Regions from separate parts of the Paenibacillus sp. FSL W8-0439 genome, predicted to be linked through region 2. Evidence: predicted binding sites of a transcription regulator. Region 2 holds the regulator's gene; the other holds the start of a gene.
What was found. Region 2 encodes Rex, which represses fermentation and respiration genes when NADH is low (regulators of the CRP and FNR family bind a similar motif). Its sites were predicted from a motif close to TTGTGAAATATTTCACAA; they were not measured.
Positions count from the first base shown of each region.

Region 1: MKX36_RS04220 (DoxX family membrane protein) is a predicted target of Rex. The motif match lies at 3,524-3,541, and genes of this name have one in related genera.

Region 1 covers NZ_JBBPAK010000001.1:933,712-938,516, reverse strand. Annotated here, with positions in the region: gene MKX36_RS04240 (amino acid ABC transporter substrate-binding protein/permease) at 1-253, opposite strand, end outside; gene MKX36_RS04235 (inorganic phosphate transporter) at 495-1,484, opposite strand; gene MKX36_RS04230 (DUF47 domain-containing protein) at 1,499-2,113, opposite strand; gene MKX36_RS04225 (DUF3048 domain-containing protein) at 2,302-3,396, opposite strand; gene MKX36_RS04220 (DoxX family membrane protein) at 3,648-4,166, shown strand; gene MKX36_RS04215 (hypothetical protein) at 4,425-4,805, shown strand, end outside.
Region 2 covers NZ_JBBPAK010000001.1:3,353,274-3,362,504, forward strand. Annotated here, with positions in the region: gene MKX36_RS14320 (3-hydroxyacyl-CoA dehydrogenase family protein) at 1-582, opposite strand, end outside; gene MKX36_RS14325 (AAA family ATPase) at 719-2,221, opposite strand; gene MKX36_RS14330 (hypothetical protein) at 2,214-2,747, opposite strand; gene MKX36_RS14335 (cell wall elongation regulator TseB-like domain-containing protein) at 3,220-3,744, opposite strand; gene MKX36_RS14340 (amidohydrolase) at 3,782-5,083, opposite strand; gene MKX36_RS14345 (redox-sensing transcriptional repressor Rex) at 5,070-5,723, opposite strand; gene dinG (ATP-dependent DNA helicase DinG) at 5,751-8,633, opposite strand; gene MKX36_RS14355 (tetratricopeptide repeat protein) at 8,792-9,231, opposite strand, start outside.

The DNA of each region.
Region 1 (4,805 bases), 2.4 Mb from region 2:
CCGCGTTAAAGCCAAGTGGCTTAACGGTATACTCAAAATTCTGGTCCTTAGCAATAGCTGCCAGTAAATCCATATCAATTCCGACAAATTTACCATTTACATCTTCAAACTCAAAAGGCGCGAACGTTGTATCCGTGCCGATATCATACTTTGTTTTATTTTCTGCGTGGGCCACTACACCGAAATTACCGGCCAGGGCAACCACAGAAAACAAACAAATCATGAGTGCTATTAGTTTTCTTGGTTTTTGCATAAGATCCTCCAGTCAGTTGAACGGTTCAAAGTTTTCTGTTTATTCTACAGGAGTTATTAAAAATTGACTACTTTGATGTCAGGTATTTTTTAAAAAACATCTCATGGAACTATCTGGATGTGTAAACTTTAGAGATGCATTTTTGCCCGAGAATGCCAATAAGCCCCTGCCGCAAAAAGCGGACGGAAGCTTATTGTGTATCCTATATTGTATGTTCTTTTTCTAGAAACCATGAAGAAAACTAGAAAAGAATTTTGAATATCAAACCTGACAATAGCGCAGAAATTGGAATCGTTATTACCCAGGTTATTACAATACGGCCAGCTAGTGACCAGCGAACCGCACTAAAACGCTTCGCAGACCCTACACCCAGAATCGCCGAAGTAATAGCATGAGTGGTACTTACTGGCAAATGAAGCAAAGTAGCTGTGAATATAACGGAAGCCCCCGAAACGTCGGCTGCAAATCCATTGATTGGGTCAATTTTAAAAATCTTAGTTCCCATCGTCTTGATGATCTTCCAGCCCCCAATAGACGTACCAAGCGCCATGGCTGTTGCAGCTGAGATTTTCACCCACATAGGTACTTCCAAATGGTCTTGATACCCTGCCGAGACGAGTGCGAACGTGATAATCCCCATCGCCTTCTGAGCATCATTCGTACCATGCGTAAACGACTGAATAGCTGCCGTAATCACCTGCATGGTACGGAAACCCTTGTTCACCGTATGCGGACTGCGATAAGCAAAGATGTATTTCAAAATCATCATCACAATGTAACCGACAACAAAAGCAATCAGCGGGGAGAAAATAAGACCCTCAACAATCCCGATAAAGCCGCTCCAATTTAATTTATCCTGTCCTGCACCTACATACACCGCTCCGGCCAACGCACCAATCAATGCATGGGAAGAGGATGAAGGAATACCGAACCACCAAGTCAAGAGATTCCAGATAATAGCGGCGATCAACGTCGCAATGACGATATCAATTCCGTTCGTAAGCTTGGTTGGATCAGCGACACTTCCACCAATGGTCTTGGCAACCCCGGTAAACAAGATCGCTCCGAGAAAGTTCATAACCGCAGCCATAATAATCGCACGTCGCGGCGTCAATGCACGGGTCGAGACCGAAGTAGCAATTGCGTTCGCCGTATCATGAAATCCATTAATAAAATCAAATGCCAGAGCAAGAAAAATAACAATACCTAGTACCAGTAAACTTGTATCCATGTAAAAGGACTCCCTTACGAGTTACGCATAATGATGGATTCCAGCATATTTGCAACATCCTCGCATGAATCCGTTGTCGTTTCAAGGCGTTCGTACAATTCTTTGCGTTTAATCAGCTCAATAGGATCAGTTACAGTTGCAAACAGGTTTTTGATGCAAATACGCAGTAATTCATCCCCCTGATTTTCCAAATCATTCAGGCGAATGGTGTATTCACGAATAGCCAGCAATTTTTTCTGTGAAAGCAAATGTACAGCCTTTTGAATTTCGTAAGCTGATTGACGCAAAATATCAGCGAACTGCACAATATACTCGTCCGGCTCTGTAATGTTGTACATATAAAAACGAGAGGCTGTCGCTTCAAGACCGTCCAGCACATCATCCATGGTCGTTGTCAGTTCCATGATGTCGTCGCGTTCGAGCGGCGTAATGAAGGTCTTGTTCAACTCAGTAATAATCGTGTGTGTGTAATCATCACACTTATTTTCATACTTCTTCATCTCATTGGTAAACAAAGTCACATCTTGAAGATTTGAAGTATGTTGGGCAAAATAATCGGCTGCTTGCACGATCGTATCTGCCATATTTTCCAACGTCTCGAAGAATATATCCTTTTTCTTCAATCTCATAACGATTACCCCTTTACGAAAATATCCGCAACCTGTTTCGACTGCAATAGACAACCTTTGCTATCTTATCACACTCATCAATGTTTTTGTAATGTTTGTAAAAGCAAATTTCTAGATATACGTATACAATGCCCGACATGGAAGGTCATTATCCGACAATTTTTCCCTAAAAAGGAGTATTACGTTTTCTAATTTGCTTCTATTGTTACATGTTCCGCTAGTGAAGTATCTGCAGGTACCACATGTATATAGGATGTGCCTGGCGTTAACGGGATTTCAACCCCATTTTTCATAAACCGAATCGCATCGCCAGATATATGCTGCCATTCAGCACGTATTAGCTTTCCTTGTTGAAACACCATGGCTTCTCCGCTACCGTCCAGCTCAACACTTAGTCTACCTACATCATCCAACGTTCGATGCCTCGTACTCATCACAATCACATTGGCCGCTGAGAGCTGTTGATTATTATTTTGATCTAGATGTGACTTTTCGTTCACAAAACGCTTATATCGTTGATCAGCTGGATCATAGGTATAAGATACGCGATAGCTTTTTAACAAAAATCGGATGTGCAAAGAGGCGGCACTCTCGTCCACCATAACTGGAGTTTCGCCAGTTTTAAGATAACGATATACTGGAACCTCCGTCTGCTTGACATACCCTTTGCTATCGCTTCCTTTACGCAGTCTGCTCACATCTGTGTATAAATTATGTGGAGGACGACGGTCTTTGCTTCGCCAGAAGTAAGCCCCTCCATTTGAAATCTCGTCCAGATGCTCCTTCCGCTGCTGCTGTAAAATCGCATAGGCATCTGTACTTCCCCCTGCATGTATCGGCAACGCACCATAGGTTTCGCCCAGTTCAATCAAATACGGTCGGATGCTTCGGACCGGACCGATCTTCACATCACCACCATGACTTTGGAAAAAAGCTACCAAACGGGTAATTCCGCCTTCTGCAAGAACTTCATATACCATGTCTGCCTGGCTAAGCCCCGCCTGTGGACGCGCAGCCGGAGCATTGTTAATCATGACAGCCAGCGGCCGCTCTATAACAGACTGCTCCACCGGAAGCCCGGTAAGCGGAGCTGTAAATGCCGGAACAGATGGCTCCTTAGACGGTTCAAGCACCTTTTTCTCTGTTTCTTGCTGGGTCGGTTTGGGAACGGATTCAGATTCACCCGTATTGGACAAAGCAGAACAAGACATCATTGTCATGCATAACAGAGCTGAGGCCATCACACGCAGCCAATAATTTCGTTGAGACATGGGCCCGGACAAGTTCATCCCTCCACATAGTTATTTTTCTCATTATAAGCTTTATTTCCTGTTTTTGTCTTGATTGAGGCATTACCTCTCTATAGAATACTTATCTGAAGACATTAAAATTTAAAAAAATATTTAGACTTTGTGATTTTTATCACAAATAACTGTAACTGAACCTAATACAATAAAGGTGTAGCAAAGATGATCATCCCAAACAAAATGAAATACAACCCATCATTATAGATTAAGAAAGAGGAGTGGTTTAAATGTTTAACAACTGGTTACGTGAGAACAAAGTAGCAATGTGGCTGCTGACTGTAGTACGGGTTTATCTAGGTTATGAATGGATGACCCACGGACTTGAGAAGCTGACTGGCGGATTCGACGCAGGTGGATTTATCTCGGGGGCCATTGCTAAAACAGGTGGAGATCATCCCGCTGTACAAGGCTGGTGGGGATCGTTCCTTGAAGCCTTTGCTCTGCCGAATGTCGGTTTGTTCAACGTCCTGATCCCATTGGGTGAGTTCTTGGTCGGGGTTGGCCTACTGCTTGGTACATTGACTACACTGGCTACTTTGATGGCTATGGTTATGAACTTCTCGTTCCTGTTCTCGGGTACAGTAAGCACCAATGCAATCTACCTGCTGGTTGAAATCTTCCTTATCGTTGCTGGTGCAAATGCCGGAAGAATCGGCTTTGACCGTTGGGTACTGCCCTTCCTGCGTGGACTGTTTGGTAAAAATAAAGATACTTATCAAACGGACCCCAATCGAAAAATAGCTTAACTACCCAAAAAACAACCGTTATCCTCTGGCTAATGGTTGTTTTTTTGTGCAGCTATGCTGCTTGTATGTGTGACCATGCTGCCCCTCCTCTATTTAAATGAACAAAGGAGTCCTCAAGTCCACTCTGACTTGGAGACTCCTTTTTCGGATTCATCTTCCCCCACAAACGTTTACAAGTTGGATACAACATGGAATGTTCACGATACATTTACCCTGTACACTACAGTTACATCAAAGAACGCAATGGAGGGTTATATCATGAAAAAAATCACCAAAGCCTACCTCATGCTCGCAGCAGTAACTTTCACAGTACAGACGATCGGATTGGGATCTACGACATCAGCCAAAGCAGCGACATCTACTACAATATCTCAAGCAGAAGGTGTGCAACATATTTCGAAAACCTTCGAGCAGCTACTACGCCAACCAGGCAAGTTACCTCAGGCATTCACTTATTTACAAAAGCATATCCAATCCATTCCGGCCTCTCAAGCTACCATCCTAGTGCTACACTTGGAAAATGCACAGAAACAGCAATTGGATTCATATGCACAGGCCTTATATCCGACCTCTATTCAAACTAAGATTAATCAAGTCTATAAACCTGGTGATTCGTTCACTAATGTAATCAGTCGGACA
Region 2 (9,231 bases):
GATAATCCGGCTAGTTACAAAGCCAGGAGATTCATAAATCATGACTCCTTTTTTCTCCACGATTTCTTCCACGAACATTTTCGTGTTTTCAAAGGTATCATCTGAAGTTTTCAAACCACGAATAATTTCTACAAGATCAATACGGGATACTGGATAAATAAAGTGCATACCAATAACACGCTCTGGATACTTGGTCGAGCTGGCAAGCTCGGTCAGGCTCAGCGTGGATGTATTACTTGCAAGGATGATGTTGCTTGGACATACATGATCCAGCTCTTGGAAAACAACTTTCTTCTCATCCAGATTCTCTGTAATGGTTTCAATGACCATATCACAGCTAGCGAGCTCCGCCAGATGGGATACTTTTTCAATGCGAGATAAAATCAGTTTTTTCTCTGCTTGGGTAATTGCCCACTTTTCCAGTTGCTTATCTAGACTTGTTTCAATCATATTATAAGCGTAGTCTAGTTTCTCTGGTGTCTGCTCTACTAGCAGCACATCGATTCCTTTGGACGCAAGCATTTCAGAAATACCTTGTCCCATGGTGCCGCCGCCAATGACGCCGATTTTTTTAAATTGCATGGTTCTTAACTCCACCCTTTCCTGGTCACTCTCATATATTGTATCCTTCTTTGTCGAAAAATACATGTTTATGTCCCAATAGATAATAATATCTTAGCACGGACTAAAAGTAAAAAAAAATAACCAGCATAAAAAATTATGCTGGTAATAAAGCATTTTCACTAAATTGACATCTAAATTGATCTCCGGACAGCGTTTCTTCCTTCATCAAGATGTCAAGAGAATTGTCGAACACAGGACGATGCTTTTCCAACAACTCCAAAGTGCGGTTATGCAGGTCATTCATAATCTCGCCATTTTCCCGCATGAGTTCCTCTTTTGTAACCATTTCCATGTTAATAATCCCAAGAGAAGTCAAACCGGAAGTCATCATCGTATGAACGATGTTCAGTGCCTGTTCAAAATCATTACTTGAACCAGTACTTCGACCGCCGTAGTACATTTCTTCTGCTGTAGCACCTGCAAGCGAGATCATAATTTGCTCCTCCAGGTACTGCTTGGTATATAAATAATGCTCTTGCTGTGGGTTGTGACGCACGTAACCGAGCGCTTTCCCACGCGGGCTCAGCGCTACTTGACTTACACTACCGGGACGGACGATTTCAGCCATAATAGCATGTCCCAGCTCGTGAATCGCTACACGTTTTTTCTCTTCGAATGTCGATTCTCGGTCTGTTTTTTCGCCCATCATCACCTTGTCAATCGCCATGGACAGATGACTTTGCGCAATCATTTGCCGATCCTGTCTCATTGCATAGATGGCTGCTTCATTCATGACGCTCTCCAACTGTGCACCGGAAAAACCGTAAGACTCCTCTGCAATTTTGTCCAAATTAGCATCTTCCTGGATCGGTTTGTTTTTGGCATGAATTTTAAGGATATGAAGACGACCCTTCTTATCAGGCAAGTCTACTTGAATATGACGGTCAAAACGTCCTGGACGCGTTAAGGCGCTGTCCAACATTTCTTTACGGTTTGTTGCCGCAATGAGCAATATCCGCGGCGTATCTGCCGAATAAATGCCATCCATTTCTGTCAGCAACTGATTCAAAGTCTGATCATATTCTCGTTGCTGTCCACCCTCACGCTTACCGCCAATAACATCAATCTCATCAATAAAAATGATTGCATTTTCTTTCTTTTCCTTGGCTGCACGAGTGCGAGCCTCCCTAAACAACTCACGGACACGACCTGCACCAACACCTACATACATTTCAACAAATTCACTGCCTGAAGCTGCAACAAACACTGAATTGGTATAGTGTGCAGCTGCTTTCGCCATCAGCGTTTTCCCTGTTCCCGGAGGGCCTGTAAGCAAAACGCCTTTCAATGGACGAATGCCAAACTTGGAAATTTCATCATGACGATTCAAAAAATCCAAGGCTTCACGCAATTCCTGTTTAGCGCTTTCTTGTCCACCAATTTCCTCAAAAGTCAGCTTGTCCGGACCATTTTTTTTACGTTTGCGCTCTTGCCCGGCACCTACGGCCAAGCCGCCACGAGCATGCATGAGCATTAACAAGCCACTGAGCATCACGCCTGCAACAAGAAGAGGGATAATGTTCACCCCAATAAAAACGAGAAATATAATGGCCACCGGCACAATACCGATTAATATTTCCTTGATCCATCTAGGCATTAGGCCATACCCCCATTTGCTGAGATTGACGTGGCAAAACGATAAACTTCGTCGCATTGCCTTCGCTGAGTCGGATATAGACATTGTTCGAATCCATATCGGTATCAGCCTTGATACCTGTCTTTTTCTTTTTCATCTGCTCAACTGTAGATGAAATTTGAGTATACTTTTTATTTTCCATCGCTTCGGCTACAGGAAACATAGCCTCAGACCACCATTGATTCAGTGCTGAATTGGAACGATCTGCGATATCCAGCTTAATGGTGCGGCTGCCAATGATGGATTGCCCTTTTTGCTTAACCACATCGACTAATCCGGCCACATCCGCCTGCGGTTTGAGATCTAGTTTCAATACCACCTGATCCTGTTTAATATCTATTTGAGCGCTTGTCACGCCTGGATATTGAGATACCAGTTTTTCCAGAGGACTTTGCATTGTAACCTGACGGTAAATGAACCATCCTCCAAACATTAACAAGGCTGCCAAAACGGCCGCCACAACAATAGGAACTGCACGCAATTTCAAACAACATCCTCCTCTCAAAATGTAAAACCCAGAAGAAACGGGACGAATGTCAACAAACAACCAAATTGCATGATCTTATAATGATCAGCAACTCATTTATCTATCATTTTTGTCTATCACTTATAAAATATAGTATATCATAACGTAAATCTAATATCGAAGGCAATGTGTGGAGGAGTTGTGATAAGGCAAAAAGATGCTTCTGGCTTTTAGTCCAGCTTTGCGGAGCATTAAGTAAAAAGACGCAAATACGAATTAAATCGTATTTGCGTCTTTTTCTAATACTTTCAATCATTCCAAGCTATATAGACTGAGTATAAAAGTTATTTGGAGTGGCCCCATAGCTGTCAGCCAGCGGAGTGGAACACTTGAATCTGCAGAAGCGAAGCGATCGTAAGATCAAATGGACTACGCAGCGCTCCTAACGCTTTTGGGTACTCCCAAGCCACCAATCCACACTCTTAACATGGTGCTAGTAATTAGGCAAAGTATACTTTATCCCCGTCGATGCTCCATCTGAGAAACGGTAAAAGGTATAGTTGTGATGGCTTTCATCATCGTAAAACAGTTGCCATACATATTCGCCATTGAACACACTCGGTTGGAGCCTTACAATTTTTGCATTTGGAAGTTGCTGCTGAATTATTGCTGTCATTTTTTGCTCGTCGACTCCGTTTTTCATCAGCTCGGTATGAACACCACTTGGATCTGCGGCAGGTATGTTAGGTTGCCCCTCCATTTTTTGAAAAGGAACCCACACCATTATATTTTCATTCTGTGCGTTTTTTCCTTGAACTACCCAATATATCTGATCCCACACAGACTTCCAAGTCTGAGTCGTGCTAACCAGACCACCTGATTGCTTGGCCTTCATGATAGCGGCATTTTTCTCAGCCACCTGGTCTTGAGTAACATACGAATAATACCAGAAAATGCTGACCAGGATCAGTATTACGGCCAAAATGGCGACCGCTATCCATTTCTTCTTATTTTTCAAACCTGTGCTTCCTCTCTAAGGGGATGTGACACCTAAATTAGCGCGACAGCAGCCCTTCAAAGGCGGCTTGTGCCTCATGTTTGATACGTTCCTCGTCCATCGTCAGGCATTCGCCATTTTTCACAACCTGACGGCCGTCTACCCACACATGAGCCACGTCTTTGGCACTTGCAGAGTATACGGCATGAGAAATAAGATCTGTACGCGGCAAGAAATGGGCCTGATTCAGATCTAGCGCGATAAAGTCAGCCTTATTGCCTGCTGCCAGCGCTCCTACCTCTTTTAAACCAATCGACTTTGCACCGTACTCTGTTGCCAGACGTAGTGCTTCATTTGCAGGAACTGCCGTTGGGTCGCCAGATACTCCCTTGTGAATGAGTGCTGCCAGACGCATTTCCTCGAACATATCCAGGTTATTATTGCTGGCAGGACCATCTGTTCCGAGTGAAACAGTAACTCCTGCACGCAGCAATTCAGGCACTCTAGCTACACCACTTGCCAGCTTCAAGTTGCTGCCTGGATTATGCGATACCGCCACACCTCGTTCCGCTAACAAAGCTATTTCTTCGTCGTTCAAGTGAACGCCGTGGGCAACAAGTGAAGGACGGGAGAAAAAGCCAAGCTTATCTAAGTGTGCAACTGGACGCAAGCCGTAGTCGCGTACGTTTTGTTCAACTTCGGCGATCGTCTCGGACATGTGCGTATGCAACGGTAAATCGAGATCATGTGCTGCTTGAACAAATTTCTCAATAAACGCAGGCGGGCATGTGTATGGGGCATGAGGAGACATCATTGTTGTGATACGTCCGTCTGCTTTTCCATGCCAGTTACGCGCAAAAGTCACGGCCTCAGCTAGCTTGATCCGCTGTTCTTCTTCTGAACAGAGTCCAATGGCTCCACGCATCAAGCTTGCACGAATGCCCGACTCTTCAGCTACACGAGCCACCTCATCCATATGATCGTACATATCCAGGAAAGTCGTGGTTCCACCTTTCAGCATTTCCAGCACTGACAAAGAAGTTCCCCAGTACACATCCGTAGATGTAAACTTGGCTTCCATAGGCCACATTTTTTCCTGAAGCCACACTTGAAGTGCCAAATCATCTCCATACCCTCGCAGCAGAGACATCGCCGCATGACCATGAGTATTGATCAGACCAGGTAAAAACAATAACCCCTTGCCGTCGATTGCTTCTGTCTCTTCCTCACCCGCAGGCAAAGTCTCGCCAATGTAAGTAATACGGCTATCCTCCACAATCATAAAACCATGGATTACCCCAGCCTCGGGTCCATTCACGGCAAAAGAACCGTTTTTAATCATCCATTTATTCACTGTCATATTGTACTTCTTCCTTTCCGTCCTCCAGATAATAAGCGAGGCTAAGCAAATCAGTTGTAAAGTCTGTGGCATGTATCCGAATGTTAGCTGGTGCCTTGAGAATGATAGGTGCAAAGTTTAAAATCGCTCCAATTCCACTCTCAATCAGCCTATCAGCTACGTGCTGTGCCTCAAAATCAGGTACAGTAATAATCCCGATTCGTATATTTTTTTCTTTCACAGTCGCTTCCAGTTCATCCATCGGCTGTACGACCAAAGTATTGATTCTGGTCCCAACCTTATCCGGGAACGCATCAAAAACCGCCACAATCTTCATATTGTCTTTTAAATAAGCATTATAGTTCGATAGGGCTTGACCCAGATTACCCGCTCCGACCAATACTACATTAATTTGCTGGTCGATTTTCAGGATATGGCGTATTTTCTCAATTAGATAAGAAACATCGTAACCGATGCCCTTCCGACCAAAATCGCCAAAATAGGCAAGATCTTTACGAATTTGGGCCGGATTCAAATCTAACCTCTGTCCCAGCTCTTGAGAAGAGACCGTAGCCACCTCCCGTTTGTGCAGTGCATTCAGATAACGTAAATATACGGGTAATCTCCGTACGACAGCCTCTGAAATTTTATCTGATTTCATACTTGCTCCCCCTAATTGTAACGGACTTTAAGTGTCCGTCCGTTGTGCCTCAGTCTCCGGGGCGGATTGGAGCCATTCGGCGATGCGGGGCACCATTTGCTCCGATGGCATATGCTCCATTTTTGGTCCCGGTAACGAGTACAAAAAGTGCTTTCCATAATAGGATTCGATCACACGCGTATCGTAAACGATGACGACTCCGTGGTCGCTCGCTGTACGTACCAATCGCCCAAATCCCTGTTTGAAGCGAATAACTGCTTGTGGTACAGACAGCTTCATAAATGGATTCTTCTTCTGCTGCTGGAGCAACTCGCTTTTGGCCTCCAGTAACGGGTGGTTGGGCGGTTGAAACGGCAAGCGAACGATAGCCAGACAAGTCAAAGCTTTCCCTGGAATATCGACGCCTTCCCAGAAGCTACTGGTTCCCAGCAATACAGAAGCTTTCGCTTCCTGAAAACGGCGGGTTAGCTTGCTGCGACTCCCACTGTCCACACCTTGTCCTAACACGGTAATATCGCTGGACGCTAACGCCTCTTTGAGCGGCTCATACACTTGCCGGAGCATCCGATAGGAAGTAAACAGAACGAGCATTCTCCCCCGCGTCGCCTGGGCAGTCGCTCCTAGAGAGCTAACGAGCATCTCTACAAAATGTGCATCTCCTACACTGCCCTTCACACTCGGAAAATCTCGCGGAATGACCAGCAACACCTGATCCCTGTAATTAAAGGGTGATGGGAGCTGTGACGTCATTAATCGTCCTTGATCTGCTGCCTCCTGCAAGCCGAGTTGATCGGTCATGTACTGAAACGATTTATCTACCGATAAAGTAGCAGATGTCAGAATAATACTTCTTTTTTTGTCAAAAAACATTTCTTTCAACTGGCGGCTCACATCGACGGGCACCGCATAAAATTGCAATGATTTACTACGGAATTGTCCACTCGCTTCAAGCCAATATACGGTTGTTTCATCATCGAGTCGTATAAAGAAGCGCAAATTTTCCCTAATCCCCGCCAAATCCTTAAGCAGACCCGTGATATCTGTAATGAGACTATCCGCCGCATAATCGTCATGTTCTTCCTTGACATCCAGCATCAGCTTGTCGCCCTTGCGCAAAATTTCGCTCAATGTTACATAAAGCTGATTTTCCAATGCCGCCGCCTGATCCCACTTTGCAGGCTTGGCTGACGGTTTGAGACGCGAAGAAAATTGCCCCGTTTCACCTGGTGTGGCATCAGTTCGCTCTGGTAACATGCCAAACAGCTTATCGCTTAGTAGGTCCCAAGTTTCCTTAACCTCTAACACAAGTGGGTACAACTGATCAATGACCGAGGCCCATTCCGTCGACTTCTCATGCCCCGACTTTGCCAACTGCTGACGTAACGAAGGCAATTGCCCATTCTTGCTGTCCTTGAACAATCGAGTCAGCGTATGCACGAGTGTGAAATATTTCATATGCATGCCCAGGTGCTTACCAGCTACTTCCTCTAGATGATGTGCCTCATCAATCACCAAGTGTTCATAGCTAGGCAGCAGCTGATGACTTGCTTTGACGTCGGTGAACAGCTTGGAGTGATTCGTTATAACCACATCCGCTGTTCCAGCTTCATGACGTGCACGATGATAGTAGCATTTGCGGAACCATGGACAAGAACGACCAAGACAGGACTCGGAATCACTAGCTACCGTTTCCCAAAAATCCCCTCCACGGTTGCTCAGGTTTAGTTCCTCATCATCACCGGTTTCTGTCAGAGTCAGCCAGACAATCATTTGAGCCGCTGTAATCAAGTCTTCCTTTGGTGTCGCGAAGTCTCTTCTGTTTATTTTATGTTCAAACTTACGCAGACACAAATAATGCCCCCGTCCCTTAAAGATGGCAGCCCGGAACGGGAACGGAATCACTTTGGTCAGCATCGGAATATCACGCTCTCGCAATTGCTCCTGCAGATTAATGGTATGCGTGCTTACGGTGACCCTCTGCCCATATTTTACACTGTGATACAGTGACGGAAGCAAATAGCCCAGGGACTTCCCTGTTCCTGTACCCGCCTCAATCAACAAATGCTTATCTTGACTCAGGGCTTGATTTACACCCTCAATCATTTGTATCTGCGCCTCGCGCTCCTCATATTGGCTCAAGGATGAACGCAAATTGTCCCGTACATCATCCATATACTGCTCAAAGGAAACGCCTGACAGTGGATTCGGATCATCTTCTCTGCGTGGAGCAGCCAGTTCAGTCCAATCTTCCACTTTAAGCGCAAGCTGACGAAAAAACTGATGTTTCTCCAAATCCTGAATAGGATCTAGCTCTTTCTCTTCTCGTATGCCGTCAAGAAACCAACCCAGGTCGCTGTCTTCCTCTGCGAACAAATCGCTAAGCCGCTGTATCGTTATCAGAGGCAGTGCTTGAAGCTCGCCCAGACACTTTAAAAACACCTCAGCCGTAGCCAACGCGTCGCTGTCTGCTTGATGAGGGCGGTCATGCGCCAGCCCAAACTCTGAGGAAACAAAACCTAGCTGATAAGAAGATAATGATGGAAACATAATTTTCAGAAAATCCATCGTATCCAAAATTCTACCGCTAAAGGGTAAATATCCACACCGGTCCAAAGCGCTTTGCAAAAAATTAAAATCAAACGCCACGTTATGACCGACGAGTACGACATCGTCCAGCATAGGCACGAGCTCCATCATCATTTCTTCGAGTGCAGGTGCATCCTTGACGTCATCGTCTGTAATTCCGGTCAATCCGGTGATAAAAGGTGGAATAGATCTGCCAGGGTTTACATAAGAGCCGTAAACACGGGAAATGCTGTTATCATGATCTATAATTGCAAGTCCGACTTGAATGATGTCATCCGCGGACTGGGTGCCTGTCGTTTCAAAATCCAATACCGCAAATTTCATTCGAGCTTAATCCTTTCTTATGACACATACAATAATAATAACTCTGTATAATAGCATAGCAGAAGATTGCCTGTTTGGAAATTAAGACAGCCAAAAAAGACGATGCACACGCCGCCTAAGAGAGGTGGGCATGCATCGTCTTACTCGGTGTCTGACAACTACATCCAGGTCAACATGGAGCTGTCGTAGCGAAGCTTTTCGACACCGGACAAACAGGCTTGCATATTGTGCAGTGGCTCGGGCAACGTTGGATCGAACTGATGCGCGAGAGCAAAATATTTTTGCGCCTCTTTTACGTCAGCCTGCTTTGCCATCAAACAACCCAGCGCATTATAGATGACCGCTTTTAGCCCTGGCTGTTCAGTCAGGTGCAGCACCTTTTGAAACTGGCTTATAGCCTCTGCTGGATCATCCAGTTGAAAATGAGCCATTCCCATATACATGTGACTCTGCCAGCTGTTCGGAAAATGCTGTAGCACCTGCTCAAATTGCTGGATTGCCTCCGGGTACATAAGTAAGCGATAATACCCCTGCCCCCGGTTAAATGCCGGTAGCTCCTTTTCAGGCAGCTCAGCGTCAGACATGTCGGCCTCTGCAG